2 regions of the Carnobacterium inhibens subsp. inhibens DSM 13024 genome follow, and region 1 is predicted to be linked to the other one. Evidence: a T-box and tRNA genes for the amino acid it is inferred to sense, from the RefSeq annotation. Region 1 holds a T-box; the other holds one or more tRNA genes.
What was found. A T-box is a leader RNA that pairs with one kind of tRNA and senses whether it is charged. The one in region 1 lies ahead of tyrS (tyrosine--tRNA ligase), so its partner is inferred to be a tRNA-Tyr.
Positions count from the first base shown of each region.

Region 2: it has a tRNA-Tyr gene. The T-box ahead of tyrS (tyrosine--tRNA ligase) is inferred to sense a tRNA for this amino acid. The anticodon was not compared.

Region 1 is NZ_JQIV01000006.1:1,829,080-1,849,444, reverse strand. Features, by position in the region: gene BR65_RS10050 (heavy metal translocating P-type ATPase) at 1-261, opposite strand, end outside; gene BR65_RS10045 (ArsR/SmtB family transcription factor) at 474-785, shown strand; gene BR65_RS10040 (NUDIX hydrolase N-terminal domain-containing protein) at 890-1,492, opposite strand; gene BR65_RS10035 (CdaR family transcriptional regulator) at 1,511-2,515, opposite strand; gene BR65_RS10030 (glycerate kinase family protein) at 2,660-3,808, opposite strand; gene BR65_RS10025 (GntP family permease) at 3,834-5,126, opposite strand; gene BR65_RS10020 (helix-turn-helix domain-containing protein) at 5,470-5,985, shown strand; gene BR65_RS10015 (DUF5316 family protein) at 6,316-6,615, shown strand; gene BR65_RS10010 (hypothetical protein) at 6,691-7,131, opposite strand; gene BR65_RS10005 (helix-turn-helix domain-containing protein) at 7,444-7,959, shown strand; gene BR65_RS10000 (DUF5626 family protein) at 7,963-8,445, opposite strand; gene BR65_RS09990 (hypothetical protein) at 9,301-9,597, shown strand; gene BR65_RS09985 (hypothetical protein) at 9,912-10,169, shown strand; gene BR65_RS09980 (hypothetical protein) at 10,350-10,703, shown strand; gene BR65_RS09970 (cation diffusion facilitator family transporter) at 11,586-12,755, shown strand; gene BR65_RS09965 (hypothetical protein) at 13,017-13,250, opposite strand; gene BR65_RS09960 (hypothetical protein) at 13,260-13,571, opposite strand; T-box leader at 13,817-14,033, shown strand; gene tyrS (tyrosine--tRNA ligase) at 14,100-15,365, shown strand; gene BR65_RS09950 (zinc-dependent alcohol dehydrogenase) at 15,510-16,658, shown strand; gene BR65_RS09945 (SDR family oxidoreductase) at 16,810-17,460, opposite strand; gene guaC (GMP reductase) at 17,613-18,587, opposite strand; gene yidD (membrane protein insertion efficiency factor YidD) at 18,860-19,117, opposite strand; gene BR65_RS09930 (helix-turn-helix domain-containing protein) at 19,183-20,365, opposite strand, start outside.
Region 2 is NZ_JQIV01000006.1:1,991,886-2,003,995, reverse strand. Features, by position in the region: gene glmM (phosphoglucosamine mutase) at 1-1,171, opposite strand, end outside; gene BR65_RS10810 (CdaR family protein) at 1,226-2,386, opposite strand; gene cdaA (diadenylate cyclase CdaA) at 2,386-3,225, opposite strand; tRNA gene BR65_RS10800 (tRNA-Lys) at 3,404-3,476, opposite strand; rRNA gene rrf (5S ribosomal RNA) at 3,492-3,607, opposite strand; tRNA gene BR65_RS10790 (tRNA-Gln) at 3,646-3,717, opposite strand; tRNA gene BR65_RS10785 (tRNA-Tyr) at 3,722-3,805, opposite strand; tRNA gene BR65_RS10780 (tRNA-Thr) at 3,848-3,920, opposite strand; tRNA gene BR65_RS10775 (tRNA-Glu) at 3,943-4,014, opposite strand; gene BR65_RS10770 (GNAT family N-acetyltransferase) at 4,220-4,498, opposite strand; gene BR65_RS10765 (zinc-binding dehydrogenase) at 4,593-5,585, opposite strand; tRNA gene BR65_RS10760 (tRNA-Thr) at 5,731-5,803, opposite strand; tRNA gene BR65_RS10755 (tRNA-Asn) at 5,843-5,916, opposite strand; rRNA gene rrf (5S ribosomal RNA) at 5,933-6,048, opposite strand; rRNA gene BR65_RS10745 (23S ribosomal RNA) at 6,140-9,060, opposite strand; tRNA gene BR65_RS10740 (tRNA-Ala) at 9,220-9,292, opposite strand; rRNA gene BR65_RS10735 (16S ribosomal RNA) at 9,386-10,947, opposite strand; gene BR65_RS10730 (O-methyltransferase) at 11,409-12,110, opposite strand, start outside.

The DNA of each region.
Region 1 (20,365 bases):
ATCTTTTCCAATTGGAAGCTTAGTTGATTTAGAGAGCAACGTTACATCAGGTTCTAGTTTATTTATTTTTGATTTGATGACTGGCAGAATGTTCAACTCTTTTTGTTCGTCAACATCAAAACTAAGGGTCTTTGTCATATAATTAGCATTGCTGTTTGTGACGCCTTCAATTTTTGATACGCCATTTTCAATCTTATTAGCACAATTTGCACAATCTATACCCTCAAGTATCCATTCATGGCGTTTCTTTTCTTCAGACATAAAAATTCCTCCTGTACTTATTTCTAAATCGTAATAACTCTGTTTTACATATGATATTTTATTCATATGTTTCAAAAAAAGTATACCACGCATAAGAATAAAGTCAACAAGATTAGGCCGGTTTAAAACTACCTTTACACTACTTGCTTTTAGAAAAAAGCGTGCTATCCTTAACACATGAGACTTACTTCATGTATCCAAGGAGGTTAATCATGGCAAATAAAGAACCATCTATTTTAGATCCAGAAACACTTACATCCGTTAGTAAAATATTCAAAATTTTACAAAATGAAGCTAGACTTTCCATAATCTATTTATTAAAAGACCAAGAATTAAGTGTAGGAGAAATCACTAATTTAATAAATATGGAACAATCCGCTGTTTCTCATAAATTAAATGCACTAAAGAAAGCTCATTTAGTTAAAACTAGAAGAGACGGAAAAACCATTTTTTATAGTTTAGATGACGACCATGTTTTTAATCTATTAGAACAAGTTATCACACATAGTAAAGAATCCAACTAACTTTACAGCATTTTAGTTGGTTTATTACCCAAAGAGAAAGACCGCCCTAAACTATAAAGGCAGTCTTTCTCTTTAATCATTTAAATAACAATACAATAAAACAATCAGTCACAATAAACATTTGTACTATTCGATAATTCCATTAATTGTTCTTTAGTTGTTCTATTTAACGATAATTTAGGTAGATTATCTAAGTCAAAAAAATCTACGTCAGAAGTTTCGATGTTTTCTTTAAATATTCCGCCCGTAACTGTACAATAAAATACCAGTTTATAATACTGAAACATCTGAGGGATATCCTTTCGTAAGTTTGTATCAACTACAGCAATCAACACACAATCTTCCACAATTAAGCCCGTTTCCTCCATTACTTCTTTTATAATATTTTCTTTGGGTGTTAATCCGACTTCTGCATAACCCCCAGGCAATGCCCACTCTTTTGTCGTCAAATCTTCTACAAGCAATATTTTATTCTCTTTCTTGATAAACGCTCTAACATCAATTTTAGGAGTAGGGTATCCTTCACTAGAATCTATAATATTTTCCAACTTTTCAATTGGTTCATTTCCCAAATGGCTTATTAAATTCAATGACAGCTTTTGTAATTCTTCATAACGTTCTTTATCAAATGGATCTTTCCCATAAAATATTCCTGCCTCAGCTATTGAAAGCAATCTCCTATATTGTTCTAAGTAATTTAAAGTCAAATAAATCTAGTCCTTTCTTTAATCTTCCTCATTCATGAAATGATAAGCAAAATGATAAAACAGCTCCCATAATTCATACCAAATACGAGGATTTCTTCCCGTTATCTCTTCTATCTTTTGAATTCTATAATTCAATGTATTTCTGTGAATATGAAGTTCCAATGAAGTATCGTTGATGCTCTTATTATTTCGTGCAAAACAAACTAATGTTTCTGCATATTCTGGCGCTGCTTCTTTTATTTTTTTCAAAAGATCCTGATTTGGCGGAATAGAAAATGAAAATAAATTAGCTAAATAATAAGTATCCGTTCGTTCGATTCCTTTTTTCTTCCATTTAAAAAAGGAAAGCATCAAATGTGTTTGTTTGATATTTTGAAGAATAAGTCCAATATTTTTTTCATGTGTACTGATAATAATCAGCTCATCATTCCTTGTAGTTATTGGTTCCAGCGTTTCTAAAAAAATTATATATCCTTCATGCCATGCAAATACTTCTTTCTTATAGGCAACTGACCGTAAAACGTCTTTTCCTTCAGCAAAAACTCCATAATACAGCTTTCCTAGTTCTAATTTATAGTTTTCCCTTGCTTCTTTTTTTAATGATTCTGTATATACGCCATCCGAATCTATTAACTGCTTCAAAAAAGCTTTCTTCGCAACTCTATCTTCCTCTTTTTGCTTATAAATATTTAGTTCTTCAATAAGCAAAAGGGAAACAGTCTTGACAATTTTTGTAAACGGGCGAACTTCGTCAGGTTCACCTGTGATGCCCACCACTCCAATTATTTTATCTTCATAAATGATTGGCTCATTGGTTCCTTTTTTCTCTAGATGCGTATCATGGTAAACTTCAATGATCTTTTTTTCTTTGATCGCTCGTTCAGCTGCTCTATGCGAAGTTCCTATCCGATTACTGTCGCCACTTGCAATAATGATCCCTAAATCATTCATAATATTAATGTTATAAGGGATATCTCCCATCAGCTTGCTGACGATTAAACTAGCTTGTTTTTTAGTTAACAACTGCCCCTCTGCCACCTTTTCTATGCAAAAACCAGTTTAGAAATGACAACTTCTAAACTGGTTCTTGACCGACATATACGTTAAAGTATCTTACTTTAGACTTAAAATATCAAGTTTTCTGTTTATTTTATTCCTAAATCAGGACTATATACCATTGGCCAAATATAATATTCGAGCAATGTTTTCACAAGTTCGTTCTAGATTTGATTCTCCGTTTTTCAAAGCTTCCTCAATTGGTTCTGCTTTTGCCATAATACCAAAAATTGCCGTCATTCCTTCATCATAAAGCACTTCTACATCTTTTCCGACATACCCAGCACAAGCAAAGACTGGTTTTTGGTAGTGTTTTGCAACTTTTGCAACTCCATATGGTGCTTTGCCAAATTTAGTTTGGAAATCCATTCCTCCTTCACCTGTAAAAACAAAATCTGCACCAGCAATATGTGCTTCTAATTCATTGATTTCGATAACAATATCAATGCCAGGTTTTAATATTGCATTGGTAAAAGCAAGTAAACCAGCACCTAAACCACCTGCTGCTCCAGATCCAGGTAAGTGTTCAATTGTTTTTTGAACATCTCTTTGAATAATCTGTGCGTAGTGTTTCAAATTAGCATCTAACTGTTCTACCATTTCAGGAGTAGCTCCCTTTTGAGGACCAAAAACATTAGAAGCCCCATGTTCACCTGTCAAAGGATTCGTAACATCACTAGCAATTTCTATTTCAATATCTTTTATGCGGGGGTCTAGTTCAGAAGTATCAATTGAAGCTAAAAGATTTAAAGATCCTCCTCCTTGAGGAACGGGTTGTCCATTTTGATCTAGAAATTTCACACCTAACGCTTCAGCCATTCCAGCTCCGCCGTCGTTTGTTACACTGCCGCCAATTCCAATAATAATTTTTTCTACACCTTCATCAAGAGCTGCTTTGATTAATTCACCCGTACCATATGTAGACGTGATGAGTGGATTTCGTCGCTCTTTTGCTAACAGTTCGATCCCATTTGCTTTCGCCATTTCAATAACAGCCGTTTTGCAGTCACCTAAAATGCCATAATATGCTGTTACTTTTTCTTGGAAAATCGGTCCAGATACTTCAACTTCGATCCTTCTTCCTTGTGTTGCATCTACTAACGAATCCACTGTTCCTTCGCCACCATCAGCCATAGGAACAAGTTTGATCTCCGCATCTGTAAAAACTTTCTTGATTCCTCTAGCCATTGCTTCACAGGCTTCTTTTGCGCTCATGCTTTCTTTAAAAGAATCAGGTGCCACCACAAATGTTTTCTTCATTTTTTATTTTCCTCTTTTCTTTTGATTAATTAAGGATAAATCCATACAACACTGTTGCGACTACAGCCATTACCCCACCTATACACATTTCATATGGAATAACTTTCATTCTTTCTTTAATTGTCATATGCATACTATTTGCCGTAATATGGAAATAATTTCCTTGAGGAACACTATCAATAACGGTTGCTCCTGTATGAACCATTACAGATGCTGCTAAAGAAGAAGTTCCGGTATTTAAAATTGCCTCTCCGAATGAGCCAGTAGCAAGAATGACGGCCGTAGAAGTTGATCCTACTGCTAATCCCATCAAAATACCTGAGATTGGTGCTAAGAATGTACCTGAAATTCCTATCATTTCAATTACTTTTACTACTTGAACAGACAGATCAGATGCAGATATCAGTCCTGCAATCGCTCCAGCACCTATCAGAATTAGAACCGTATCTGTTACGCGTTTAATTCCTGAAGAAGCATATTCACTGATTTTATTCGCATGTCCCATTGCAATCGTTCCTACAATTGAAGCAAAAGGTAATATATACAATGCGTCTATTTTTAAATTTGCAATAGCATCTATTTTTAGGACTGTTCCGATTGGATTGATCAACAATAAGAAAATTGATAATCCTGGAGCGACTAATGCTTTTCTCAAAGGCATTAATTCTTTTGTTTCTTGCTTCAGAATATCTCTATCTCTTACCATTTCACCTTTATTTTTGATTGCATTTGCAATAATAACAGCAGTTACAAGTCCAAATACAGCGGGGATAAAACCAGCTAACATGACACTGCTTAAGTTTAAATCGAAACCATTTGCTGCAGCAATCGTATTTGGGTTTGGAGAAATAATATTTCCAGCTTTTCCCCCGCCCGATAAAGCCGTTAATAAGGCAATCTTACTGATACCTGTTTGTTTCCCTACAGACAATGCAATAGGGGCAACAATCAATACAGCTACTGGAATGAATACACCCACTGCAGTAATGATCATAGTTGAAAGAGCCAAAGATAAAATAGCTTTTTGATCCCCTAGTTTAGTAACGATCGCATTTGCAATCGACTCCGCTGCACCGGATTCCATCATTACTCCTGCCAACATACCTGCTGCAAGAACTCGAATAGCTGTTCCAATAATGCTTTGTGTCCCATTAATTAAAATATCTATCGTTGTAACCAATGAAGCTCCACCAATCAATGAACCAATAATTGCTCCAAAGAATAAAGAATATACAGGATTAAATTTTTTCAAAATAAGTATAATTGCAACGAGTAACCCAATAATCGCTGCAAACCAAGGAATCGTACTATCTACCATATCTAAAACATCTCCTAACATTTGTCTGTGTGCGCTTACATTATATTTTTCATTTCATCAAAAATCTATTGTCATACTAACAAAAGTAATTGTGCAAATGCACAAAACCAACCTCGTCAAGCCTTTGATTTACGATGTGTGAAAAACTCAGAATTTATCACCTCTTTATTACTAAATACGTCACCCTTTTCTAAAAAACTAGATTTTCATTTTCAGTCCAATAAAAAACGAAATTTTTCACTTAATTAAATCATCCATTGTTAAAATATAACCCATAAAGTATAGTCAACCGTCTTTACTTTCGGTATGATAGAGAAAAGCAAGGTTTCAAGGAGGAGTAAACATGGCATTAGGCGAGCGCCTAAAAGAAAGTAGGGTCAATAAAGGGTTTTCCCAAGGAGATGTGGCGGAATATTTAAATATTTCAAGACAATCGATTTCAAAATGGGAAAATAATAATAGTTATCCTGACTTAGACAATTTAGTAAAGTTAAGTACATATTATGAAGTTTCAATTGATGAATTGCTGAAAGAAAATCAAAACCTTAAGAAAAAAATTGAAATAAATGAACTTGAAATTGAAGAATCTAACAAAAAGATAGATTCTATTTGGAGGAATACTGAAAAAGATGAAGGACTCATACTTCTAATCCTTGCTTTTATGGGTTGCTTAATTGCTCCATTCGGTTTATTTGTAGCGCCAATTGTAATGAAACGAAATAAAAAAACAAATACACTGCATAAATTTGTTTACTTTGCGTGTGCTTGTAGTTTATTAGTTAATGCATTTGTTATTTATAGTATTACTGGGGACTATTTAGGCTGGGGAACTACAACTGTTGAGTATCTTGGCGAATAAACTCTATGTAAAAACTAGTAACATAAGCACTCTAAATAAAAAAGAGATCGAGACAAATTAAACTGTCTCGATCTTTTTTTAGCCATATCACAGTATCTATAAATACTTGCCAACAATTTGTTACTTTAACAAACATCCTTTTACACCGATGCAAATTACCATCTTTACCTTTTCACTTTAATAGTAAAAGTTAAAACCAACAACAATATATACTTTTCACAAACCAGGTCACAGAAAAACGGAACCGCAAGTGATTTGCTGAACAATATCAAGTATAATATAAATTTGAACGAATGTAAAAACAATCACTAGTTAAAAGGAGATACTCCAATGAAAAGAAGTTTACTTGCTACGGTAAAGATTTTCTATATAAGTGTCGTTTTAATATTTTTGATTTATTTACTAGCTATTTTTACAAGTCTTAGTTTTAACAAAACAATTCATTATTCTTCTGTTGGTTTGACTGTCCTTGCAATAATACTTTCTGGAGCTTTCGTTAGCGGTGATAGACAACGCTGTAATTATTATTCAAATCCGGTAAACACAACAAAATCTATTTTTTATAGTTGGAAAATATTAATTTTCGCCCTACCCTTTTATTTAGTTTTGCTCGTTGACTATCTTTCTTAATTGCTTCTGGTAGTAACCTCATAGCTTTGTTCATGATTCAGTTATCCATGCTGCGTTAATTTATAACGCTGCAATTTATTCATTCTCATTTTCAAGCTTTTCATTACTAGTAAAGGATTTTTTTGTCCCGTCACTATAAGTATAGTTAACTTCTATTTTTATTTCATCGCCCGTTCTAAAATGACTACTATCAATAATAAAACCTGTGTTCTCTTCGATCTTATCAGTATCCCTAAAGAAATCAACATTTTGCGCAAACGAATAGATTAGTTTACTTTCTTTATCATAAATACCAAAATTAATACTCTTTATGTTTTCATCCTGAAATTTCAAATAATAGTTGTCTTCAATATATATTTGGCCTTTAGTACTGATGATATTAAAATTTTTCACGGAAACTTCTCCATTAGATATGGGAATGGAAAATACTTCTAATTGTTCTTTTTTTTGAGTACAAGACGCTAGAAATAAAAGTACAGTTAACATAAAAACACCTTTTTTATGTCTGTTATTCAAAAATATACCTCCCTTTTTTATAAGAAGCAATTGTCTGCTCCTAATTTTTATTCTGAGCTGTAATGTACTAAAAATGAAGACCATTACATTTAATCATTAGTTGTTCCTGGCTATAACTATTATCAACTATTTTTACTAACTTTTATAGAACCTAGTCGTTTACACAATAGCAACTATTTGTTGCACGAGTAGTTTTATTGATTTTATCCCCTAATGTAAACCAATGCGTGCTAAACGCAACCACTGGCTTATAGCCAAAGGTGCTTACTTTCAGGTACGATAAAGAAAAATAAGATACGAGGAGGAAAAGTTGTGGCATTAGGAGAACGTTTAAAAGAAAGCAGAATCAATAAAGGTTTTTCCCAAGGAAATGTGGCGGAATATTTAAGCATTTCCAGACAGTCAATTTCAAAATGGGAAAATGGCAATAGCTATCCTGATTTGGATAATCTAGTAAAACTGAGTGTTTACTATGAAGTATCCATAGACGAATTGCTGAAAGAAAACCAAGTGCTTAAAAAAAAAATCGAAACAAATGAACTTAAGATCCAAGAAAATTATCGAAAATTAGATTTTATTCGTGGAACAAGTGAAAACGATGAAGGTTTAATGTTATTGGTTCTTTCTATTCTCAGTTTCTTAATCGCACCTTTAGGTTTAATTGTCTCCCCTCTTCTCATCATTAGAAATAAAAAAACAAACACACTATATAAGGTAGTCTACATAGCGTGTATTTGTTGTATAGCATTTAATTTGTTCATTGGATACGGTATTTTAAGCGATATTTTCGGCTGGGGGACGGTTACTGTTGAGTACCTTGGCGAGTAATGACTAATACGTTATCGAAATACTGCTTCCTGCCAACTTAGCTCTTAAGTTTATAGAGGTCTCTGCAAGTAATATTGTTCGCTTTAAATAATAAGTGGCTTGTGTAGAACTATCTACTTTCAATAATAAACTTTTAAAGCTTCCAGTGAAGGCTGTTGCTGAAGCAGAGTGTGCTCGTGTAATTTTATTATTACTTACATCAATTTTGTAACTAGCTTTCCATTGTAATGCTTTTTCTTTTGTAATTTTATATGTACCACTCTTAACAGCACTTGCCATAATAAAAAATTGAGGCTCTTCTTCAATGGTAATGGTATAGGTCTCTCCTAGATCATTCTCAACTTCAAACTGCTGTAGTCCACCTTGATTTAAATCATAGAAAACACTACTCTCTGGTGATGGAAAAGATTCTTCAGCTTGTACCTTTGTTGCAGTAAAAAAACTAAAAAAAGCAAGACTACTTAAAAGAAAGATTAATTTTTTCAAATGAATTCCTCCAACTATTTTTTTAGTAACATATAAAATATAGCAGATAAAGTTGTATTAATAACTATTTATTTCATTTAAAAGAATATTTAGTAACTATTACCGTCACAAATTAGTTATAAAAAATAATATGAATTGAAGGGATATAGAAATGAGAGAGAACCTTACATTAAAAAAAATTATCATGTTATTTATCATCTCATTTGCAGTGCTTTTTATAGAGATCTATTTCTTTACAAACAGCAATGGTCTATCAGGTGCAATAATCAGAACAATCGCTATGCAGTCTTTAGTTTTTGTTCCTATATTTATTTTAAAGATAGTAAAAAAATATAATAATTATTAAGGTGTAATCAATGAGTAGTTATACATAAAAAGATTCTACTCCCTACGACACTTGAATTTTCAGAGTAATCTGAATTAACGACATTTGTAATTTTATTGCACATCAAACCTAATAAAAGTTGTTGAATTTATATTGAATAGACATTGCAGCTCATTTAAAAGTCTTTTCTTCTAATAAAAGCGACACATGATTTTGTTTATCATACCTCGAAATCATGCATTAGATCCCTATACAAAAAAGAACCCTATTAGAACAGTATTCTTGATACCTGATTTTATCCAATTTCATGTATCGTGCTTATCTTAATTTTAAAATAAGCACGATAAAAGAAAGTCAGACATAGAATGATGAGTTTGATATAATCTAAACAATACAATTCAACTATTAAAAGAAAGGTTGTTTTTTATCAAAAAGAAATAGTATTTTTTACTGTTAGCATTTTATTATTGATATTATTAATCTTACCGAAAGTTATAAAGCCTGATAAAACATTACAGGTTTGAAGCCAAATGAGTGAATCAAGCTATGAATTTTCTGAAGAAATAAAAGATAAAGAAAAAATAGCAGAATTTGAAAATTGGTTTGATAAAATTAATTTTACAGAGGAAATAGACAAGCCAGATGGGTATGCAGATATCATATTGCAAATACGTCATTACAAAGAAGGCACATCTACACATCCTATTAGTATATGGTTGGATGGAAATGAATCGACCGTAATAAATGGGATAGGCTCAGAAGATAGAGTAGGTAAAATATCTAGTTCTCAATTAGATGATTTGCGAGATATCATAGATTTAAAATGATTAGATTGTCTATTTTCAGCTGCCATTGGTCTCGTTATCGTTGGTTGGAGTTGGTCTAAAATGGGCGGTATTGCCGATTATTGGGTTGTTCAAGGAAAAAAAGAAGCAATTCTTTCTTAAAATATATAAATATTCTTCTCTTTCTTTCCAAACTTATCTTATGTTTGATAAGAGTCTACTCTTGTCAGACAGTTACCAAGTATTTATTTTATTAAATTTATGCTGTTGTTTATAACTATCTGTTAAGTAATTTAGAAATAAGATAAAAAAGAAGTATCAAAATAATAAAATTAATTTGAAAGGAGTTTGTTTTCGTGAAAAATTATTTCTTTGGAGTTTGTGCGTTAATTTTGTTTTTTATAGCGGGATGCTCCAATACTTCTCAAGAAGAAGCAGAACAAACAATTATCGATCAAAATAGTACTATTATGGGAACGGCTAAAATTATCTCTACAGAAAAAAAAGATGGCGAGTATTATATTGATTGGTTAAATGAAAAAGATGGTTCTAAAGGTATAAGTAAAGTTTCTGCAGACGGTGAAATTACAGTTATCGAAGCAGAAGTTCAGTAACTAAAAATTAGAAACGATAATGAATCTTACATAGATAAAACAATTTTAAGAATGTATGTTTAAAATATTGTGATAAATTTAATGTTGTTTAGATAAAGAAAAGAGGCGGTATTCTTGTTCGCAATGCAACCATTTTACGCTATCGTAGTTGGAATCGTTTATATTGGAAGTATTTATTTATTGGTCAGAAAAGAAAAGAAATATATTTCTTTTAGCATTACTATTTTTTCATCTCTTTTACAACTCTCATTTCTCTTTCTTTGGTTTGAAAAATTGGTTTTTTTAATGACTACCCAAAATGTAGGGTTTCAGGCATATGAGAAATTTTCCACATTTGTTACTACTTCCTATTTTGTGTTGTTTATACCTCAATTAGTTATTTTTGCATGGTATGGAATAAAAAAAATAGGAGCACAAGATCAATTTCCCTTATTGAAAGTAATCTTCATAATTTTTTATGTAGGTGCATTAGCTGGAATTTTAATACTGGGACAGCCTATTTTTGAAATTTTATATTATGGATTTGCTCCTTGAGATAGGTATAAGTAAAAAAAAGCACTTAAAAATTAAATATAATTCAACAAAATTTTGATAGACTTTTAAGCAATTTCAGATATTTATTTGAGATATAATTTAAATAGGCAATTAGGAAAAGAGAAATGGAGGGGTTATAATTGCTTAAGAAAAACACAAAGTTTTTTTCAACATTAAGTATCATTTTTGTATCAACTTATATTGTTCTATTCTCATCAAATAGCTTAACCATAATAGGGGCATATAATATATGGTTTGCATTTTCAATATGTGTTTTTCTATCCGCTGGGGGGCTTATTTTATCTATTTTATCAATTATTGCAAAGAGAAAACATATTGCTCTTTACTTTGTAGTATTATTCTCGTTTCTATTAATTCTTTTTACAATTTTCTTATATCTTCTACCTGAAGCCGGGATACCGCCTGCTATACCACTGTTTTCCGATTAAGTATTGAATATATTTGTAGAACAAAAAAGACTAACAACTTGTACCTGAGTTGATGATTACTCTTTTTTTACTTTTAGTTTTTGGCTTATTTAAATGTATCTCAATCCTACATTTCACCATATTGATTCAAGCTCTCTTTAGTAGAATTGGTTAACATCAGTGAGGTTATTACATCGTTTTTTTGCACTATACTATCCACTAATTAAGTCGCTTTTGATACTTACTTAAACAACTTACAATTTTGCTAGTTATACTTCAGTAAGTTACAGATAAAGATATTCCTATAAAAAAATAATTTACGCATCTAACCACTTTTATGTGTTTACTAAAAGTTATAATTTGTTATACTTTTGTTTATGCAAAATATATATGGACACAGCAATTATCAGTTTATATTTTTTTGTTTTCAAGTTTGGTTTTTAGGAGGGTCTTTGTGAATTATTTTTTTGAATGGATTGAACGAAGAAGTAAAGAAAAGGGAAAAGAATCACGAGCTGCTTTCGGTACAGTAGCTGGGCAGATAGGCTTATTATCTAATTTCCTATTATTTGGAATGAAATTGTTAATTGGCTTATTTTCAGGAAGTGTTTCTATTATAGCGGATGCGATGAACAACTTGTCGGATTCAGCTTCTTCGGTTTTAACATTGATTGGCTTTCGGATAGCTGCTAAGCCAGCAGATAAAGAACATCCCTATGGTCATCAGCGTTCAGAATACATCACAGGCATGATCATTTCTTTAATCATTCTGTTTGTCGGTGGTCAATTTTTAAGAACATCGATTGAACGTATTTTGCAGCCAGAAAGTTTACAAACCTCTCCCTTGATGTTTATTATTTTAGTGTCATCAATAGGTATCAAAGTTGTTCAAGGTTACTTTTACCAGGAAACCGCGCGACATATCGGATCAAAAACATTGTTAGCTAGCGCAAAAGACAGCTTTAATGATGTTTACACAACAGTTGCTGTATTAGTCTCGGCTGCAGTTGAACACCTAACAGGCTGGCAGATTGATGGTTATACAGGACTGCTAATTGCTTTTTATATTATCTTTAGTGGTATTCAAATGCTCAGCGAATTTATTAATGATTTACTTGGAAAACGTCCAAGCGAGGAAGAACTCACAAAAATGATTGCTTATCTAGATAATCACCAATCCATCATTGGCTACCACGACTTGTTGATCCATAGTTATGGTCCTGAGAAAACATTTGCAACTATCCATATTGAGATTGATGACAGTTGGAGTCTTACTCAAGCCCATGTAGTGATCAATGCCATTGAAAAAGAATTCAAAGCAGAACTGGGAATTAACTTAGTCTGCCATTTGGATCCCATTGATATCCATAGTGAAGAACAAACAAATGTATACAGACTCGTCAAACAATTATTGAAATCCTACAACTTAAATCTGCAATTCCATGATTTTCGTATTGAAAAAAAAGGGACTCGCCCGATTATTCAATTCGACGTGGTCGTCCCAGAAGACATTAAACTAACAAATGAACAGCTTCTAGACAAAATCGAAAAAGATATTAACAAACATATAGGGTTATATGAGATTGACCTTATTTTCGATAGGAACTATTTATTGAAAAAGTAGATGATACAAATAAAGGAGAGAAATGAAAAATATGGTTAATTTCATTTTAAAAATTACATTATTAGCAATCCTATTTTGCACAAACACATTTTCAACTATTATAAATTTAATTTCAAAAGAGTTTGGAACAGATGAGAAATAACGAGATTCTAAATAAAACAACCTGACGATTAATAATATCATCAGGTTGTTTTATTTTTAGCAATGTATATGCTTTTTATATCTTGAAACATTGGATTAGCTATGCCATTTTTCGACCTATTAATTCCTGTCTAACAGTTGAGAAATGATCTCAGAACTGCCTGGCATAAATAGCACTAACGAAATGAAAATAAAGACAATACCAAGAATAAACAACATCACTACAATCTTAACCGAACGTGAAACATCATTCTTAGCCGCACCTGCTCCAATAAGAGCTATACCTGCAAAGAGTATGAGAAAATACCAAAAGCCCATTTTGATTCCTGCTTTCTTTAAATTATTTGCCATCATAGATTATGCTTATTTATTATTACGTTTAAACGTGAAATAAATTTGGATTAAAAAGACTACTCCTGAATAAAAGGATAAGACGAGCAGCATATTATCTGTTGCTAGGTTAAATTGATCGTATAAAACTCCCGAAAAAAAGTTAGCTGAAACCATAAGCAATAGTAGGCCTAGCGAAAGGATCAAATCGATTACCCTTAGCATTAAAGAAGACTCTTTTCTAAAACCGATTACTTTTACTAGATTTAAGGTTATTAAAATACTTGCTATGACGAATACGCCTGAAAACATCCACCAGTATGAATCAAAAAAATGTGTCATCATTACATTATCCTCCTCTTTATCTTTTATATGTTTACAATTCCTATTGAACCAATATACTGAGTTCATTGCAACAGAAAACCTTAATATATAAGCAATCTTAAACAATATTTAAGATAATACAACGGTCGTTCTATAATAGTCGGCCAAGGCGAGAATCTTTTGTATCGATTGAAAATTTTATAGATTTTTTAAAACAAGATTGACAAATTGTCTTCACTTCATCTATACTAATGACAATCTCATAACAACTTACAATGAAAGAGCATAGTAACATTTGGTCCCTGTTCAATAGAAAGCCTGTGGTTGATGAAAATAGGCACAAACCAATTTGTGAAGTACACTCCGGAGTAACTTGATTAACCTCAAGCGTATTACTACGTTAACAGTAAATGAGTGGCAGCGTGTTTTGCGTTAAAAACAGACTGCAATTTGGGTGGTAACACGGAAAATTTCGTCCCGATAAAAAGATAGCTTCTTTTTATCGGGCTTTTTTTATGCAAAAAATACAGTTTATAAGGAGCGAGAAAAATGAATATTATTGATGAATTAGAATGGCGCGATGCCATTAATCAACAAACAGATGAAACAGGTTTAAAAAAATTGATTGACCAAAAAGAAGTAGGTCTATACTGTGGAGTTGATCCAACTGGAGATAGCATGCATATTGGCCATTTGATTCCTTTTATGATTTTAAAAAGATTTCAGTTAGCTGGCCACCGTCCCGTCATCGTTATTGGTGGAGCAACTGGTTCAATTGGTGACCCAAGTGGGAAATCTGAAGAACGTGTTTTACAGACTAGCGAACAAGTTCAAAATAATGTCGATAAATTAACACATCAAATGGAAAAACTATTTGATGCTGGTAAAAATGAAAAATCTATTCGTATGGTTAACAATTTGGATTGGACAAAAGAAATATCTTTATTAGATTTCTTGCGTAATATCGGAAAAAGTTTTAACGTAAATACTATGTTGTCTAAAGACATCGTTGCCAGTCGTTTGGAAACGGGTATTTCATTTACTGAATTTACTTATCAAATTTTGCAATCTATCGATTTCTTACACTTGTACCAACATGAAGATGTTCAATTACAAATTGGTGGCGCAGATCAATGGGGCAATATTACAGCTGGTTTAGAATACATCCGTAAACAAGAAGGTTCTGACGCTGAAGCTTATGGGCTGACCATCCCGTTGATGTTAAAAGCGGATGGAACTAAATTTGGGAAAACTGCTGGTGGTGCTATCTGGTTAGATGCAGAGAAAACCACTCCTTATGAATTTTACCAATTCTGGTTAAATCAAGACGACCGTGATGTGGTCAAATACTTGAAGTATTTTACTTTCTTAACAAAAGAAGAAATTGAGGCTTTAGCTGAAAAGATAGCAATAGAGCCGCACAAACGCGAAGCACAAAAAACATTAGCCAGCGAAATGACTCTATTCGTTCATGGCGAACAAGCTTTGAAAGATGCTGAAAAGATTACTGCAGCTCTATTTTCCGGGGACGTAAAAAGTTTGACCGCTAATCAAATCGAAGAAGGTTTTAAAAATATGCCTACTTTTGAAGCTTCAAAAGAAGAGCGAAACATTGTTGAATGGTTAGTTGATGTAGTCGGCATCGAACCTTCTAGACGCCAAGCTCGTGAAGACATCAAAAATGGTGCTTTATCCATGAATGGTGAAAAAATTACCGATGTTGAAACTATTGTGACACCTGAAAACTCATTTGACGAACGCTTTATCCTTATTCGTAAAGGCAAGAAAAAATATTTCTTAATCAAGTTAGTTTAGAAGAAAAGAGTTTTGTTTGCTGAAAGTGGCAAATAAAACTCTTTTTTCATCTTCTTCACTAGTTGCAGTAAGCGTTATTATTTTACTATCTTTATTTGTAATGCTAAAATTCACCTTATAAATACAAATAAAAGGAGCGATTTTATGCGTGCAGTAACATGGCAAGGAAATGAAAAAATGGAAGTCCGAAATGTTCCAGATCCAACGATTCAAGAACCTACTGATATGATTGTCCGCATTACAGCAACAGCGATTTGCGGATCTGATTTACATTTGTATCATAATGGAAAACCTGTAATGGAAGAAGATTATGTAGTGGGTCATGAACCAATGGGAATTGTTGAAGAAGTTGGTCCTGGTGTTAAAAAGGTCAAAAAAGGCGATCGAGTCGTTATTCCGTTTAACATTGGATGTGGCGAATGTCATTTTTGTACTCACGAAATGGAAAGCCAATGCGACAACTCTAACCCAAATCCTGCTTTTGATAATGGCGGCTTGTTTGGATTTGGTAAGATGCATGGGAATTATCCTGGAGGCCAAGCAGAGTTCTTACGCGTGCCGTTCGCTGATTTTACTTCTTTCGTAGTCCCAGAAAATGACTTGCCAGATGAAAAAGTTCTTTTCTTATCTGATATTGTCCCTACTGCTTACTGGAGTGTAGAAAGCAGCGGTGTTAAAGAAGGCGATACTGTTATTATTCTTGGTTCTGGTCCAGTAGGTCTTTTCGCTCAAAAATTCGCTAAGATGAAAGGTGCTAAACGTGTTATCGCGGTTGATAATGTGAAACACCGTTTAGACCATGCACACAAAACAAATAATGTCGAAACCGTTAATTTTAAAGATGTTACGGAAGTTGGGAAATTCCTTTATGATACGACTAATGGTGGAGCAGATGTAGTCATTGACTGCGTAGGTATGGATGGTGTAGCTCCTGCTAAAGAGAAAGCTAAAACTCTTCTCAGCGTCCAAAGCGGAACCATTAGCCCACTTGTTACAGCTTCTGAAAGTGTTAAAAAGTTCGGAACGGTTCAAGTTACGGGAGTCTACATGACACCATCTGCTAGTTTCCCTATCAATGATTTCTTTAATCGAAATGTTATTTTAAAAACAGGGCAAGCTCCTGTTATTCACCTAATGCCAAAATTGTATGATATGATCGAAAAAAATCTCTTCGATCCAACAGATATCATTACGCATACGATGCCGCTTGAGCAAGCAGCACAAGCTTATGATATTTTTGACAAAAAAGCAGATCAAAATATTAAAGTTATCTTAAAACCAGGTATGGTATAGAAATAAGAGGCTGGGGACAATTGTCCCCAGCCTCTTATTTTGTATTCTAGTCCTCTTTCTACCCCACGTATTCAAAGTGAAAAGAACTTTCATTTAGGATTATTGATTAAATGAGCAGCAAATACACTTCCGTTTGACTAATAAACCAGAGTTATAGATTTTTTAAAGCTTCATCAATCGGTGAATCTCCATTTAAAAGATCAAACTCTTTATTAAAAGTCGTTTCGTTATCTAAACTAGCAACAGCCACTTCTGCTACGTCTTCACGAGAAATAGCTCCGCCTGGCAAGTTTTCAGCAACTTCAATTTTCCCTGTAGCAGGATCATTTTTCAATGCTCCTGGTCGCAAAATAGTATACGTCAATCCGCTTTGTTTCAAACAACGATCTGCATAATATTTGGCAATGTTGTAAGGTTTCATTTCTTCATTATCCCAAGCTGCACGATCATCTGAATTCATTGCACTAACAATAATAAAACGATTTACGCCAACTTCTTTTGCTGCATCCATTACTTTTACTGCTCCATCTAAGTCAATCGACATTGTTTTGTCATAACCTGTTTTTCCGCCTGAACCAGCAGAGAAAATGACAGCATCCATACCTTCAAGAGCATTTTGAATCGCTTCAATTGGTCCTTCTAAATCTGTTAAGCATGCTTCCACACCATTCATATCTAGTGCATTGGCTTGTTCTGGTTTTCGAACCATCGCCCGTACTGAGTGTTTGTCGCTTTCGTGCAGTTTATCTACGATCATTTTACCGATTTGTCCATTTGCACCTACTACTAATACTTTCATCATTTCTTGCTCCTTTCGTTTCAGTTTACTTATTAAGTGTAACAAAGAAACTTACGGATACAAACTATTTGCATTTACTCAAAAGAACTAATAAAACACAACTTTTTTTTCAGCGACAAAAAAAAAGACCCTTTACAGGATCTTTTAAAATTTGCTTAACGGTCACCATTAAAAATTGAATTTTTAACGATCACGTAATCCACTTTGCGAATCGATTCTACATCGTTTCCACCCGCATATGAGATAGAAGATTGTAGATCTTGTTTCATTTCCAATAATGTCTCAGCGATGTCACCTTTGTATTCTACAAGGATCTTTTTGCCTTCGACATTTTTGTGTTCGCCTTTTTGGTATTCAGAAGCACTACCAAAATATTCTTTGTACATTTTACCGTCTTTTTCGATCGTTTTTCCTGGAGATTGGTCATGTCCTGAGAACAATGAACCCATCATCACCATAGATGCTCCAAAACGGATCGATTTAGCGATATCTCCATGATCACGAACTCCGCCATCAGCAATCAATGGTTTTCTTGCAGCCTTAGCACACAAACGCAAAGCTGCTAATTGCCAGCCACCAGTACCAAATCCGGTTTTTAATTTTGTGATACATACTTTTCCTGGTCCAATACCCACTTTAGTTGCATCCGCTCCAGCGTTCTCTAACTCGCGAACAGCTTCCGGAGTACCAACATTTCCTGCAATCAAAAATGTTCCTGGTAAGAATTTTTTGATATGGTGAATCATGTTGATCACTAGATCAGAATGCCCATGAGCAATATCGATTGTAATATATTCTGGTACTAAGTTTTCTTTTACTAGTGTTTCAATAAAGTCATATTCTGCGTCTTTTACACCAACACTGATTGAAGAGTATAAGCCTTTTTCTGTCATACGTTGAATAAAAGGTATTCTATCTTCTTCATCAAAACGGTGCATAACATAGAAAAAATTATTTTCGGCTAACCAAACAGCTAATGTTTCATCAATAACCGTCTGCATATTGGCAGGTACAACCGGTAAATTAAATCTTCTACCGCCAAATTCAATTGTTGTATCACATTCAGTTCTACTTTTTACGATACTTTTATTAGGGATTAGTTGGACATCTTCATAGTCAAAAACTTTCATCTTTTCCTTAACCTCTTTCTGTTATGGCTCTAATTTTTAGGCTATTTTCGATTGTTTATATAAGGAGTCAAAAACACGAACATTATTTCTTTATGATTTATTCATATTTCGTCCCTAAGACAATTTACACTATATTAAGTCGTTTGTCAAAGTTATTAGATTCTTTTTTAATAAATATTCAGAAAACAGAAAAATTTCTTTAATTGGATAAAACTAACTTAATCCAACAAAATAGGCTGACAAATTAACTTAAATTTGTCAGCCTATAACACTTATTTTTTAACTGTTTTAACTTCTCTATTTCTTCTTAACGTAAACTGATTCGGGACAGGATCATATCCTCCCTTAATGAAAGGATGGCACCTTAAAATACGAGCTGTTCCCATTATAGTTCCTTTGAGGGCCCCATGTTTTTCAATAGCCTCAATAGCATAATGCGAACAAGTTGGATAATACCGACAACTTGGCTGAAACAGAGGAGAAATGCCTTTTTGATAGCCTTTAATACTAGCAATAATTACTTTTTTCATGGTCTACCTCCTACCGACTTACAGTATAGCTATCGGTCTGGATTTTGTAAAGTAATCTTGTTCGTTTATTCGATTGCTTTACGAAATTCAATAAAATGAATCGCATTAGTTGTCAATAAAGAATAAAAAGACCATTCTTCATTTAAATACTCATCTTTGATATCCAGTGCTGGACTAAGAGATTGAACAATGTGATCCATCATTTCATGATCAATGCCATACTTGCTATTCAAGTTCCACCATTTAGAGTACAACCCTCCATTATTCCGATCGAACTTCAATGTACGAATCTGATAATTTCCTGGTTTGATTCCTCTAAGATGAATATGCAATTCTTTGCTTCTATTTTTTACAAATAGTTCATCGATTGAATAACGTGGACTAAATTGTCGCTCATTAAAAATAATGAGTTGGTAGCCATCTTCGTTTTCAGTCATAATATAATCCATTCCTCGAGCAATGACCTTTCCTCTTAACTTTTCTTTAAAGCGCATTGTATAAAAAGTAGGTCTTTTTTCATTAAAGAAATGAAACAAATCTAAACTGTCAATTAAATTATTAGAACAATCTTGTAAACGTTCATGAATTTCACTATTGATCCAGAAACCAATTCCTGCTACTTCACTCTCTAATTCTAAGATTTTTTTTAGAATCAACGCTCCCCTAAAAAAATTCCCATTGATATGGTGAGTATTTCCAGATAAGATATTCCAATTAATAAGGAACATCGGTCTGTCCATTTGGTTTTGTTCTATAAAAGATTTAATTTTACGCGTTTTATTGGTAATGTAACGATGACTCTTAGAAAATTCTTCCACATTGATATCATTAAAATTAATAACTTCATTTTGATCTGCTTCATACCCGATAAATTCAATTTTATCTGCGTGTTTGATTTGCCATTGTTGGTTTTCTGGAAGCTCAACTTTTTGTTCATCAAATGGGAAAAAAGTTCCGACTTTCATTTTCTCAGATTTATTTTTGATTACTTGCCAAACTCTTAAATAGACTCGCTCTAACTCTGCTGCCTCTATCGAGCACTCTTCTTTACTATAAAATAGTATTTGCCATTTTTCTACAAAATCACGTCCAAAGACTTGAAGAGCATGTTGAATGAATTGATCGAGTTTCTTAATAGAATACTCTTCATTTTGACAAATTTGCTTGTATTCTAACTTCAAGAATATATAGATACCTTGTTCTTTTAAAAATTGTAAAACAATGTCAGAATTAGCGTATATAGGCGAA
Region 2 (12,110 bases), 160 kb from region 1:
GAACATTCATTGCTCCATTTTTATCGCTAACACGAATATTAACTAGTTTTTGCGGATAAGTTTGAACTTCAGCAGCTAGTTCTGAAAGTTTTTTACCTGTTTCTTTCATTACATTCAGCAATTGGATTCCTGATAACATTCCATCACCAGTTGTATTGTAATCTAAGAACACCATATGTCCTGACTGTTCTCCACCAAAATTATAGCCATTTTTACGCATTTCTTCTACAACATAACGGTCTCCAACTTGAGTTTGAAGAGCGATCATATTATTTGCTTCAATTGCTTTATGGAAACCTAGATTACTCATAACCGTAGAAACAATCGTATCTTTTTTCAAACGGCCTTTTTCTTGCAAGTATTTCCCACAAATAAACATAATTTTATCTCCATCAATGATATTTCCTAACTCATCAACAGCGATAACTCTATCTCCATCTCCATCAAATGCTAAACCGACATCTGCTCCTTTTTCAATTACAAATTCAGCTAATTTTTCAGGATGTGTTGAACCAACACCATCGTTGATATTTAAGCCATTAGGCGCAGAAGCCATAACATCAAATTCTGTTTCTAGATCTGCGAATAACCGATTAAGAAGCGGACTTGTTGCTCCATTGGCGCCATCTAAACACACTTGTATTCCATCTAAATCATTTGGAATGGTTTGTTGTAAAAATTGAGTGTATTTTAATGCTCCTTCAGGGTATTCATCTACCGTACCTAATCCATTTGCACTCGGGCGAGGTAAGTTATCTTGATCTTCATCTAATAACGCTTCAATTTCTAATTCAGTATCGTCAAATAATTTAAACCCATCTGATCCAAAGAATTTAATCCCATTATCCGGCGCTGGGTTGTGTGAAGCTGAAATCATGACACCAGCTGCAGCCCCTTGAATACGTGTTAAGTAAGCTACTCCCGGAGTTGAAATAACACCTAATTTCATTACTTCAATTCCAACTGATAAAAGACCAGCAATCAAAGCTGATTCTAACATTTCACCAGAGATACGTGTATCTCTTCCAACTAAAACACGTGGATGTTCTTCTCCTTCAGCGTGTTGTGTTAAAACATACCCGCCATATCGTCCCAATTTAAAAGCTAATTCTGGAGTTAACTCAGAGTTAGCAACTCCTCTTACTCCATCTGTTCCAAAATATTTTCCCATTCTAATATTCCCCTTTTCAAAGTTTAAACCTTATCTATCTAGGTTTACTTTTTCTTATTCATTTTCTTCTTCATTGGATTCACTAGATGAGTCAACAGAGCCTTCACTCGATGATGTTGAGGAAGATTCACTTACTGAGTCTTCGATTTCTTCTTGTGTTGATCCATTAGATGAATTAGACTCGCTTGAATTTGAACTAGAACTTGAACTACTCTGATTCGATTCTGTTGTGTTTTGATTATTCTCTTGTGACTTTTTTTCAGTAACTGTCACCGTAACCTCAATTTTTTCTGGTTCTATAGCTGTTACACCTTCAAGTACAGGTAATTCAATTGTTTGTTTAGTTGTTTTAGTGATATCCGTTACATCGATATCAACTGGATAACTGCTTAAGCTATCTAATAGACCAGCTTCAGCTTGTATAGCAACTGTCGTAGCGGATTGATTGCTGATGCCTAATTCATAATTCAAATTCTCATCGCCAGTACCCGCTTGATTCAATACAATAGGTACTTCTTTAAGTACTGGTGTAACTGGTATGGTTACCGTTACTTCCTTAGGGTTAAGCTCAACATCTAATTTATTTCCCTCAGCATCCATAACTACAATCGGCAAAGTTTGAACGATATCCTCTGTAATATCTTCTTCTTTGTTGACCACAACCTTAACTATATCAACCTGGTCAATAGTAGAAGCAGTCCCTGTTAATTCAACAGTTTCGTAATTTAAAGAAGGCGAACCTGCTTTAAATTTTTCATTTATGAGTGAGTCATCAAATTCAACATCCACACTAAACGTTTCAACTTTTTTTTCTTCGATTGTTATCGTTACTTCTTCTGGCATAATCTTGTAGTCTAATTGAGGTGACAGTCCTTCCGCAACTAATTCAATAGTATGAGTCCCTACACCTAAATTATCTAAATCAGCTGCTACAACATCAAAATTTTTAGTTGTTTTCGTATTTAATACAATACTTGAAGGCCCCGATATTTCTACTGAAACAGTTTCTGGAAAACCTGTTACATAGTAATTACCTTGGTCAATTTCAACAACTATTGGCACTTCAAATATCGTGTCGGTTGTAGAAGCACTCAATCCATCGATTCCGCTAGTCTGTACCCTATTATTACTGCTGTTTACATACGTAAAAAGAAGAATAGCAAATGCGAGTGCAATGATCTTCATAAACCATGGATTATTGTAAATTTTCTCCATTATTTAGAAGCCCCCTTTTTAAAACTATCCACCATTTCTTGAAAAGAATTTTTCTTTTCTTCTTCTTCAACAATAATCAAGTTTTTACTTAAGAATTTTTCAAAATCTTCTTTAGATAATTCTCTTAACAATTCACCTTTATACGAAACACTTACTCCACCAGTTTCTTCAGAAACAATAATCGTTATAGCATCCGTTACTTCACTTAAACCAATTGCAGCACGATGCCTTGTCCCAAGTTCTTTAGAGATAAGCGTACTTTCTGACAGTGGCAAATAACTAGCCGCAGACGCAATTTTATAATCTCTAATAATAACTGCTCCATCATGTAATGGTGTATTGGGTATAAAAATATTAATCAATAACTCACTAGAGATATCTGCATCTAATGGGATACCCGTTCCAATAAACTCATCTAGTTCTGTATCCATTTGGATAGAAATCAAAGCACCAATTCTTCTTTTTGCCATATATTGAACAGCCTTTACCAAATGCTGAACTAAGTTTTCTCCAGGATTAACTTTTCTTTTTGTTCGATTAAAAAATGATCCGCGTCCAAGATGTTCTAGTCCTCTCCGCATTTCAGGTTGGAAAATAATAATCATTGCTAAGACACTCCATTGAATAACTAAATCTACGATCCAATCAACTGTCTGCAATTCCAAGAAGAAACTAACTATCTTTATGATTATGATAACGGCAATTCCTTTTAATAATTGTACAGCTCTTGTACCACGCAAAATTTTAATAAGTTGATAGATAAAAAATGTCACCACTAATATATCTACTACATTTAGAAAATTGCGCCACGTTACTACTTGTGACCAATCTATAGACATATGCGCACCTCCGATAATGTTTCTGATTGTCACCCATTGTGTATTATACCATATTATTTCTTACGAATAACACTAATCTATCTATTTAATACCCGTTAATTATTCTAAAAATTAATCGAATTATTATTTTTAAATACAAAAAAAGCTTGTAACGTTTATCCGTTACAAGCTGCTGTTATGAGTCATGCAGGATTCGAACCTGCGACCCTCTGATTAAAAGTCAGATGCTCTACCAACTGAGCTAATGACTCATTTAAAATGAATTTGCATGGCAACGTCCTACTCTCACAAAGGGAAACCCTTCACTACCATCGGCGCTTAGAAGCTTAACTACTGTGTTCGGCATGGGAACAGGTGTGACCTTCTTGCCATCATCACCACACAATTTTCATTTTGTATCTTTCTTGCATATTAATGCAACTGGGCTAGCTGGATTCGAACCAACGCGTGAGGGAGTCAAAGTCCCTTGCCTTACCGCTTGGCTATAGCCCATAAATGGTGGAGGGGGGCAGATTCGAACTGCCGAACCCGAAGGAGCGGATTTACAGTCCGCCGCGTTTAGCCACTTCGCTACCCCTCCATAATTAAATTATCTTTAATATCAAATGACCAACTAAACGTATGCCGGCTAAAGGAGTTGAACCCTCGACCCTCTGATTACGATTCAGATGCTCTACCAACTGAGCTAAGCCGGCAAATATTTAATAATAAAGAATATGACCCGTACGGGAATCGAACCCGTGATACCGCCGTGAAAGGGCGGTGTCTTAACCGCTTGACCAACGGGCCAAAATTGCTAGAACTATTCAAGCACAAGATATATTATATAAATAATTCACGTAAATGTAAAGACTATTCTTTCATTTTTTTGTATTTTTAATCATTTTATAATCTTAAAACTATTATTTAGATGTGAAATAAAAAAGGGACTATGAACAATTACTAATCCATAGCCACCTTACCAAAAAAAATCAGTTAATTCAATACCTGTTCACTATTCAGCTTCTATACTTTTATACTTTTCCGGTTTCCGATCAAATAAAGCTTTTGCATATGGACAAAGAGGAACAATTTTCTTGCCTTCTTTTTCCATTTCTTCTACTACTTTATCAACAAGTTGTGCTGCAATTCCTTGACCTCTTAATGAAGGATCTACAAATGTGTGATCTAAAATCACCTTATCTTCACCAGAAGGGACATAAGTTACTTCTGCAATTAACTTTCCTGATTCATCATTTTTAAAGAAACTATTTCCATTTTTTTCAAATTCCATGTTAACACTTCCTTTTTAATTTACTTCTTTAAGTTTAACACTTCTTGAATTAGATACCAAGAAAAGCCTTACAAAAACCATAGTACATTATTACTTACTTAAAGCGAAGCACAATTTTCCCCATTTGTTCAGCATTATTTAATCGATTAAACGCCATTTCATAATTTTCAATATCATACACACTATCAATAATAGGTTTTATGGAATGAGTTTCGATAAAACGCAGCATTTCCTCATACTCATCTTTACTTCCCATAGTTGTTCCTTTTAATGTATATTGTCCATAAAAGAATTCTCTTAGATTAAATTCAACTTTATCACCTGTGGAAGACCCAAATAAAACCATTATTCCTCCTTTTTTTAATTGTTTTAATGATTGATTAAAAGTTGCGGCTCCTACTGACTCTATTACAATATCTACTTTTTCTCCATCTAATTCTGTTTCCCAATCCTTATGACTGTCTATAACTTTATCTGCTCCTAAATTTAGAGCTTCTTCTAATTTTTCTTTTGAACGCGAGGTCACATAAACTTTCGCACCAACTGCCTTAGCAAATTGAAGCATATAAGTAGCCACGCCGCCACCAATTCCTGGGATAAGAATAGTTTGCAGACTGGAGACTTCTCCTTTTGTAAAAAGGGCTCTGTACGCAGTCAATGCACTCAAAGAAAGAACTCCAGCTTCCTCCCACGTTAAATATTTTGGTTTTAAGGCTATAAATTGTTCATTACTAACAAATTCTTCTGAGAATGTACCTTGTAATGGATTTCCTAATATTTGAAATTTTTCTGGAGGGGCTTCACTTTTAGTTGTCCACCCAATACTAGGATTTATTATTACTTCATCTCCTACTTTAAATAAAGATACCTCTGAGCCTATTTCACTGATAATTCCTGCTCCATCCGATCCAGTTATTAAAGGCTCGCTTATATTTTTGTGGCTTTCAATGGTTGCTAAATCTCGGTGATTTAAACCTATAGTTTTAATTTTAATACGTACATCATTCTTGCCCAAATTGTTAGTTTTAATATCTTTAAGGCTAAGTCCTTGTATTCCTTCAATCTTTTCATGTACTAAAGCTTTCAAATTCATCTTCCTCTCTTCGTCTTACTTTTCTACCTTTAAGTATATCAGTACTTCAAGTCAGACACAAAGAGAGAGCTCTAATAAAATTTATTCAAACGAAAAAGAGACCCCTAAGATCAAGGTCTCTTCTATCGTATTATTCGTAAGCCACTTGCCGGATTCGAACCGGCGACCTCTTCCTTACCATGGAAGCGCTCTACCGACTGAGCTAAAGCGGCACTACTAAATCAATACTATTTATTTGCAAAAAAAAAGAACTCCGCAAGTAGGACTCGAACCTACGACATCATGATTAACAGTCATGCGCTACTACCAACTGAGCTATTGCGGAATAATTAATTGAATCTGCGTGGCAGCGTCCTACTCTCACAAAGGGAAACCCTTCACTACCATCGGCGCTAAGAAGCTTAACTGCTGTGTTCGGCATGGGAACAGGTGTGACCTTCTTGCCATCGCCACCACACAAATTTCAATCTAGAGAACGTTGTTCTCTCAAAACTGGATAAGTTAAAAGTTTGTTCTTCGTTTAGAAACCGTCGTACACCGTTTATTCTTTGGTTAAGTCCTCGACCGATTAGTATTGGTCCGCTCCATCTATCGCTAGACTTCCACTTCCAACCTATCAACCTGATCATCTCTCAGGGGTCTTACTCACTTACGTGATGGGAAATCTCATCTTGAGGGGGGCTTCACGCTTAGATGCTTTCAGCGTTTATCCCGTCCACACATAGCTACCCAGCAATGCCCTTGGCAGAACAACTGGTACACCAGAGGTGTGTCCATCCCGGTCCTCTCGTACTAAGGACAGCTCCTCTCAAATTTCCTACGCCCGCGACGGATAGGGACCGAACTGTCTCACGACGTTCTGAACCCAGCTCGCGTACCGCTTTAATGGGCGAACAGCCCAACCCTTGGGACCGACTACAGCCCCAGGATGCGATGAGCCGACATCGAGGTGCCAAACCTCCCCGTCGATGTGGACTCTTGGGGGAGATAAGCCTGTTATCCCCAGGGTAGCTTTTATCCGTTGAGCGATGGCCCTTCCATGCGGAACCACCGGATCACTAAGCCCGACTTTCGTCCCTGCTCGACTTGTAGGTCTCGCAGTCAAGCTCCCTTATGCCTTTACACTCTGCGAATGATTTCCAACCATTCTGAGGGAACCTTTGGGCGCCTCCGTTACACTTTAGGAGGCGACCGCCCCAGTCAAACTGCCCGTCAGACACTGTCTCCCAGCCCGATAAGGGCTGTGGGTTAGAGTGGTCATACAGCAAGGGTAGTATCCCACCAACGCCTCCACCAAGACTGGCGTCCTGGCTTCAATGGCTCCTACCTATCCTGTACAAGCTGTACAAACACTCAATATCAAACTGCAGTAAAGCTCCATGGGGTCTTTCCGTCCTGTCGCGGGTAACCTGCATCTTCACAGGTACTATAATTTCACCGAGTCTCTCGTTGAGACAGTGCCCAGATCGTTACGCCTTTCGTGCGGGTCGGAACTTACCCGACAAGGAATTTCGCTACCTTAGGACCGTTATAGTTACGGCCGCCGTTTACTGGGGCTTCAATTCTGAGCTTCGCCCGAGAGCTAACCCATCCTCTTAACCTTCCAGCACCGGGCAGGCGTCAGCCCCTATACGTCATCTTACGATTTTGCAGAGACCTGTGTTTTTGATAAACAGTCGCCTGGGCCTATTCACTGCGGCTGACCAATTGGTCAGCACCCCTTCTCCCGAAGTTACGGGGTCATTTTGCCGAGTTCCTTAACGAGAGTTCTCTCGCACACCTTAGGATTCTCTCCTCGACTACCTGTGTCGGTTTGCGGTACGGGCAGTTTGTTTCTAACTAGAAGCTTTTCTTGACAGTGTGACATCGGGAACTTCGGTACTTAATTTCCCTCCCCATCACAACTTGTTCTTAAAGAAGCAAGCATTTGACTCACTTCAAAACTTGTTGCTTGGACGCGCATATCCAACAGCGCGTATTCCTTAGCCTACTGTGTCCCTCCATTGTTCAAACAAAACAAACTGGTACAGGAATCTCAACCTGTTGTCCATCGTCTACGCCATTCGGCCTCGACTTAGGTCCCGACTAACCCTGGGAGGACGAGCCTTCCCCAGGAAACCTTAGTCATTCGGTGGACGGGATTCTCACCCGTCTTTCGCTACTCATACCGGCATTCTCACTTCTAAGCGCTCCACTAGTCCTCACGATCTAGCTTCAACGCCCTTAGAACGCTCTCCTACCATAGAACCAATGGTTCTATCCACAGCTTCGGTGTTATGTTTAGCCCCGGTAAATTTTCGGCGCAGGGTCACTCGACTAGTGAGCTATTACGCACTCTTTAAATGATGGCTGCTTCTGAGCCAACATCCTAGTTGTCTAAGCAACTCCACATCCTTTTCCACTTAACATAAACTTTGGGACCTTAGCTGGTGGTCTGGGCTGTTTCCCTTTCGACTACGGATCTTATCACTCGCAGTCTGACTCCCGGATATAAATCAATGGCATTCGGAGTTTATCTGAATTCGGTAACCCGAGAAGGGCCCCTAGTCCAAACAGTTGCTCTACCTCCATGATTCTAATTCCGAGGCTAGCCCTAAAGCTATTTCGGAGAGAACCAGCTATCTCCAAGTTCGATTGGAATTTCTCCGCTACCCACACCTCATCCCCGCATTTTTCAACATACGTGGGTTCGGTCCTCCAGTGCGTATTACCGCACCTTCAACCTGGACATGGGTAGATCACTTGGTTTCGGGTCTACGACCACATACTCATTCGCCCTATTCAGACTCGCTTTCGCTACGGCTCCGTCTCATCAACTTAACCTCGCATGGGATCGTAACTCGCCGGTTCATTCTACAAAAGGCACGCTATCACCCATTAACGGGCTTTAACTATTTGTAGGCACACGGTTTCAGGGGCTATTTCACTCCTCTTCCGAGGTTCTTTTCACCTTTCCCTCACGGTACTGGTTCACTATCGGTCACTAGGGAGTATTTAGCCTTGGGAGATGGTCCTCCCGGATTCCGACGGAATTTCTCGTGTTCCGCCGTACTCAGGATACTGATCAGAGTGGATGTGGTTTCGGATACAGGGCTTTTACCTTCTTCGGCAGACCTTTCCAGGTCGCTTCTCCTACCAAATCCATTTATGACTCTATGTGTTCAGTCCTACAACCCCAGAAAGCAAGCTTTCTGGTTTGGGCTATTCCCGTTTCGCTCGCCGCTACTCAGGGAATCGATTTTTCTTTCTCTTCCTGCAGGTACTTAGATGTTTCAGTTCTCTGCGTCTACCTCTACTAACCTATGTATTCAGTTAGCAGTAACATCCTATCAAAGATGCTGGGTTCCCCCATTCGGAAATCTTTGGATCAAAGCTTACTTACAGCTCCCCAAAGCATATCGGCGTTAGTCCCGTCCTTCATCGGCTCCTAGTGCCAAGGCATTCACCGTGCGCCCTTATTAACTTAACCTATGGTTAATCGTTAATGTTCAATACTCATCTTACGATGAGAACCTTAAAAAACTCATTTTTAAAACTTTTCGGTGTGTTTCTGGTTTCTTACTTGAATTACAATTTTTAACTTTATCCAGTTTTCAAAGAACAACTTTTTTTGCAACATTAGTTGCAATGGAGCCTAGCGGGATCGAACCGCTGACCTCCTGCGTGCAAGGCAGGCGCTCTCCCAGCTGAGCTAAGGCCCCAAGAGCATATTTAAATTAATTATGAAAGATTTTTGACCTCTCAAAACTAAACAAAGTAAGTACGAATGTGTGGGTTTCCGTTAAATTCCTTAGAAAGGAGGTGATCCAGCCGCACCTTCCGATACGGCTACCTTGTTACGACTTCACCCCAATTATCTGTCCCACCTTAGGCGGCTGGCTCCCAAAAGGGTTACCTCACCGACTTCGGGTGTTACAAACTCTCGTGGTGTGACGGGCGGTGTGTACAAGACCCGGGAACGTATTCACCGCGGCGTGCTGATCCGCGATTACTAGCGATTCCGGCTTCATGCAGGCGAGTTGCAGCCTGCAATCCGAACTGAGAATGGCTTTAAGAGATTAGCTTGGCCTCGCGACCTTGCGACTCGTTGTACCATCCATTGTAGCACGTGTGTAGCCCAGGTCATAAGGGGCATGATGATTTGACGTCATCCCCACCTTCCTCCGGTTTATCACCGGCAGTCTCACTAGAGTGCCCAACTGAATGCTGGCAACTAATAATAGGGGTTGCGCTCGTTGCGGGACTTAACCCAACATCTCACGACACGAGCTGACGACAACCATGCACCACCTGTCACTTTGTCCCCGAAGGGAAAGCTCTATCTCTAGAGTGGTCAAAGGATGTCAAGACCTGGTAAGGTTCTTCGCGTTGCTTCGAATTAAACCACATGCTCCACCGCTTGTGCGGGTCCCCGTCAATTCCTTTGAGTTTCAACCTTGCGGTCGTACTCCCCAGGCGGAGTGCTTAATGCGTTAGCTGCAGCACTGAAGGGCGGAAACCCTCCAACACTTAGCACTCATCGTTTACGGCGTGGACTACCAGGGTATCTAATCCTGTTTGCTCCCCACGCTTTCGAGCCTCAGCGTCAGTTACAGACCAGAGAGTCGCCTTCGCCACTGGTGTTCCTCCACATATCTACGCATTTCACCGCTACACGTGGAATTCCACTCTCCTCTTCTGCACTCAAGTTCTCCAGTTTCCAATGACCCTCCCCGGTTGAGCCGGGGGCTTTCACATCAGACTTAAAGAACCGCCTGCGCTCGCTTTACGCCCAATAAATCCGGACAACGCTTGCCACCTACGTATTACCGCGGCTGCTGGCACGTAGTTAGCCGTGGCTTTCTGGTTAGATACCGTCAGGGGATGAGCAGTTACTCTCATCCTTGTTCTTCTCTAACAACAGAGTTTTACGATCCGAAAACCTTCTTCACTCACGCGGCATTGCTCCGTCAGACTTTCGTCCATTGCGGAAGATTCCCTACTGCTGCCTCCCGTAGGAGTCTGGGCCGTGTCTCAGTCCCAGTGTGGCCGATCACCCTCTCAGGTCGGCTACGTATCATCGCCTTGGTGAGCCATTACCTCACCAACTAGCTAATACGCCGCGGGTCCATCCATAAGCGGTAGCCGAAGCCACCTTTTTTCCATCTGTCAGGAGACAATTGGAAATATGCGGTATTAGCATCCGTTTCCGGATGTTATCCCCCTCTTATGGGCAGGTTACCCACGTGTTACTCACCCGTCCGCCACTCTTTTGTCTCGGTGGGTGCAAGCACCCGGTGAAACAAAAGCGTTCGACTTGCATGTATTAGGCATGCCGCCAGCGTTCGTCCTGAGCCAGGATCAAACTCTCATATAAAATGATGCTTGAAGCTCATTATTGATTGCTAGCGAATAATTATTCACTATATTTGTTACTGTTGACTCAGCACTGCTGAGTCACCCTCACATTTGGTTCGTCTTACTTTGTTTAGTTTTCAAAGGTCAATCTCTTCATCTGACAACTATTGAAGTATAACACCTTCACATTATGCTGTCAACGATTATTAATAATTATTTTTTTATCTGTATAATTATCCAAGTAACCGCTTCACTTTAGTTTTGGTGACTAGAATATAGTAACACGTATCATCCTAGCTGTCAACACTAATTTTCACATCTTTTTTTACGTTGCTGCTTCTTCTGTAACAACGTGTTCTACTATAACAAGAATTTCTTTTTTCGTCAATACCAAATAGTTAATTTTTATTATTCAAAATGCATTTTAATAAAAAATATACATTAATTACCTTTTATTAAAATGCAATCCAGTCTTTTTCTTTATTCTTTGTCTTCAACCATAAAAGAAAAATCAGTATCCTCTTTTTTTACAACCATTAACAACCCATCACCTAAAGGCACAATACTTGATTCTAAAGAAGGGTGTTGCATAACTACTTCTAGAAAGGCATTTAACTTACGGTGAATGGTTCTTCTATTTTTAGGAATATCTTCTTTAGGGGATAAAATCGTTCCCCCTTGTAAAACATCATCTACAATCAACATTCCACCTACTTTTAACAGCCGCATACAATCTGGAAAGAAATCATAGTATTTAGATTTCGCACTGTCCATAAAGATAAAATCATATGGCCCATCCAACGTTGCAAGTATATCCGCAGCTTGCCCTTCTAATAATGTAACTTTATCCGTCAACCCAAGTTCTTCATAATTCTTTCTCGCTTTTTGAATCATTAAATCATAACGATCAATCGTCGTGACATGACCATCCTTACCTACGTGTTGCGACATTAGACTTGAAGAAAAACCAATAGCAGCACCAATCTCCAAAATTTGTTTAGGCTTTATTTGACCCAATAACAAGTTCAAAAAAACAACTGTTTCATGAGGAATAATTGGCACTCCGTCTTTATTGGCTTGTCGCTCAATTTCTCCTAATTTTCCATCTAGAGGTTTTTGCTTTTTACGCATAAACTCTACTACTTCTTTATCCACAACTGGCCGATACATCATTTCATTTCT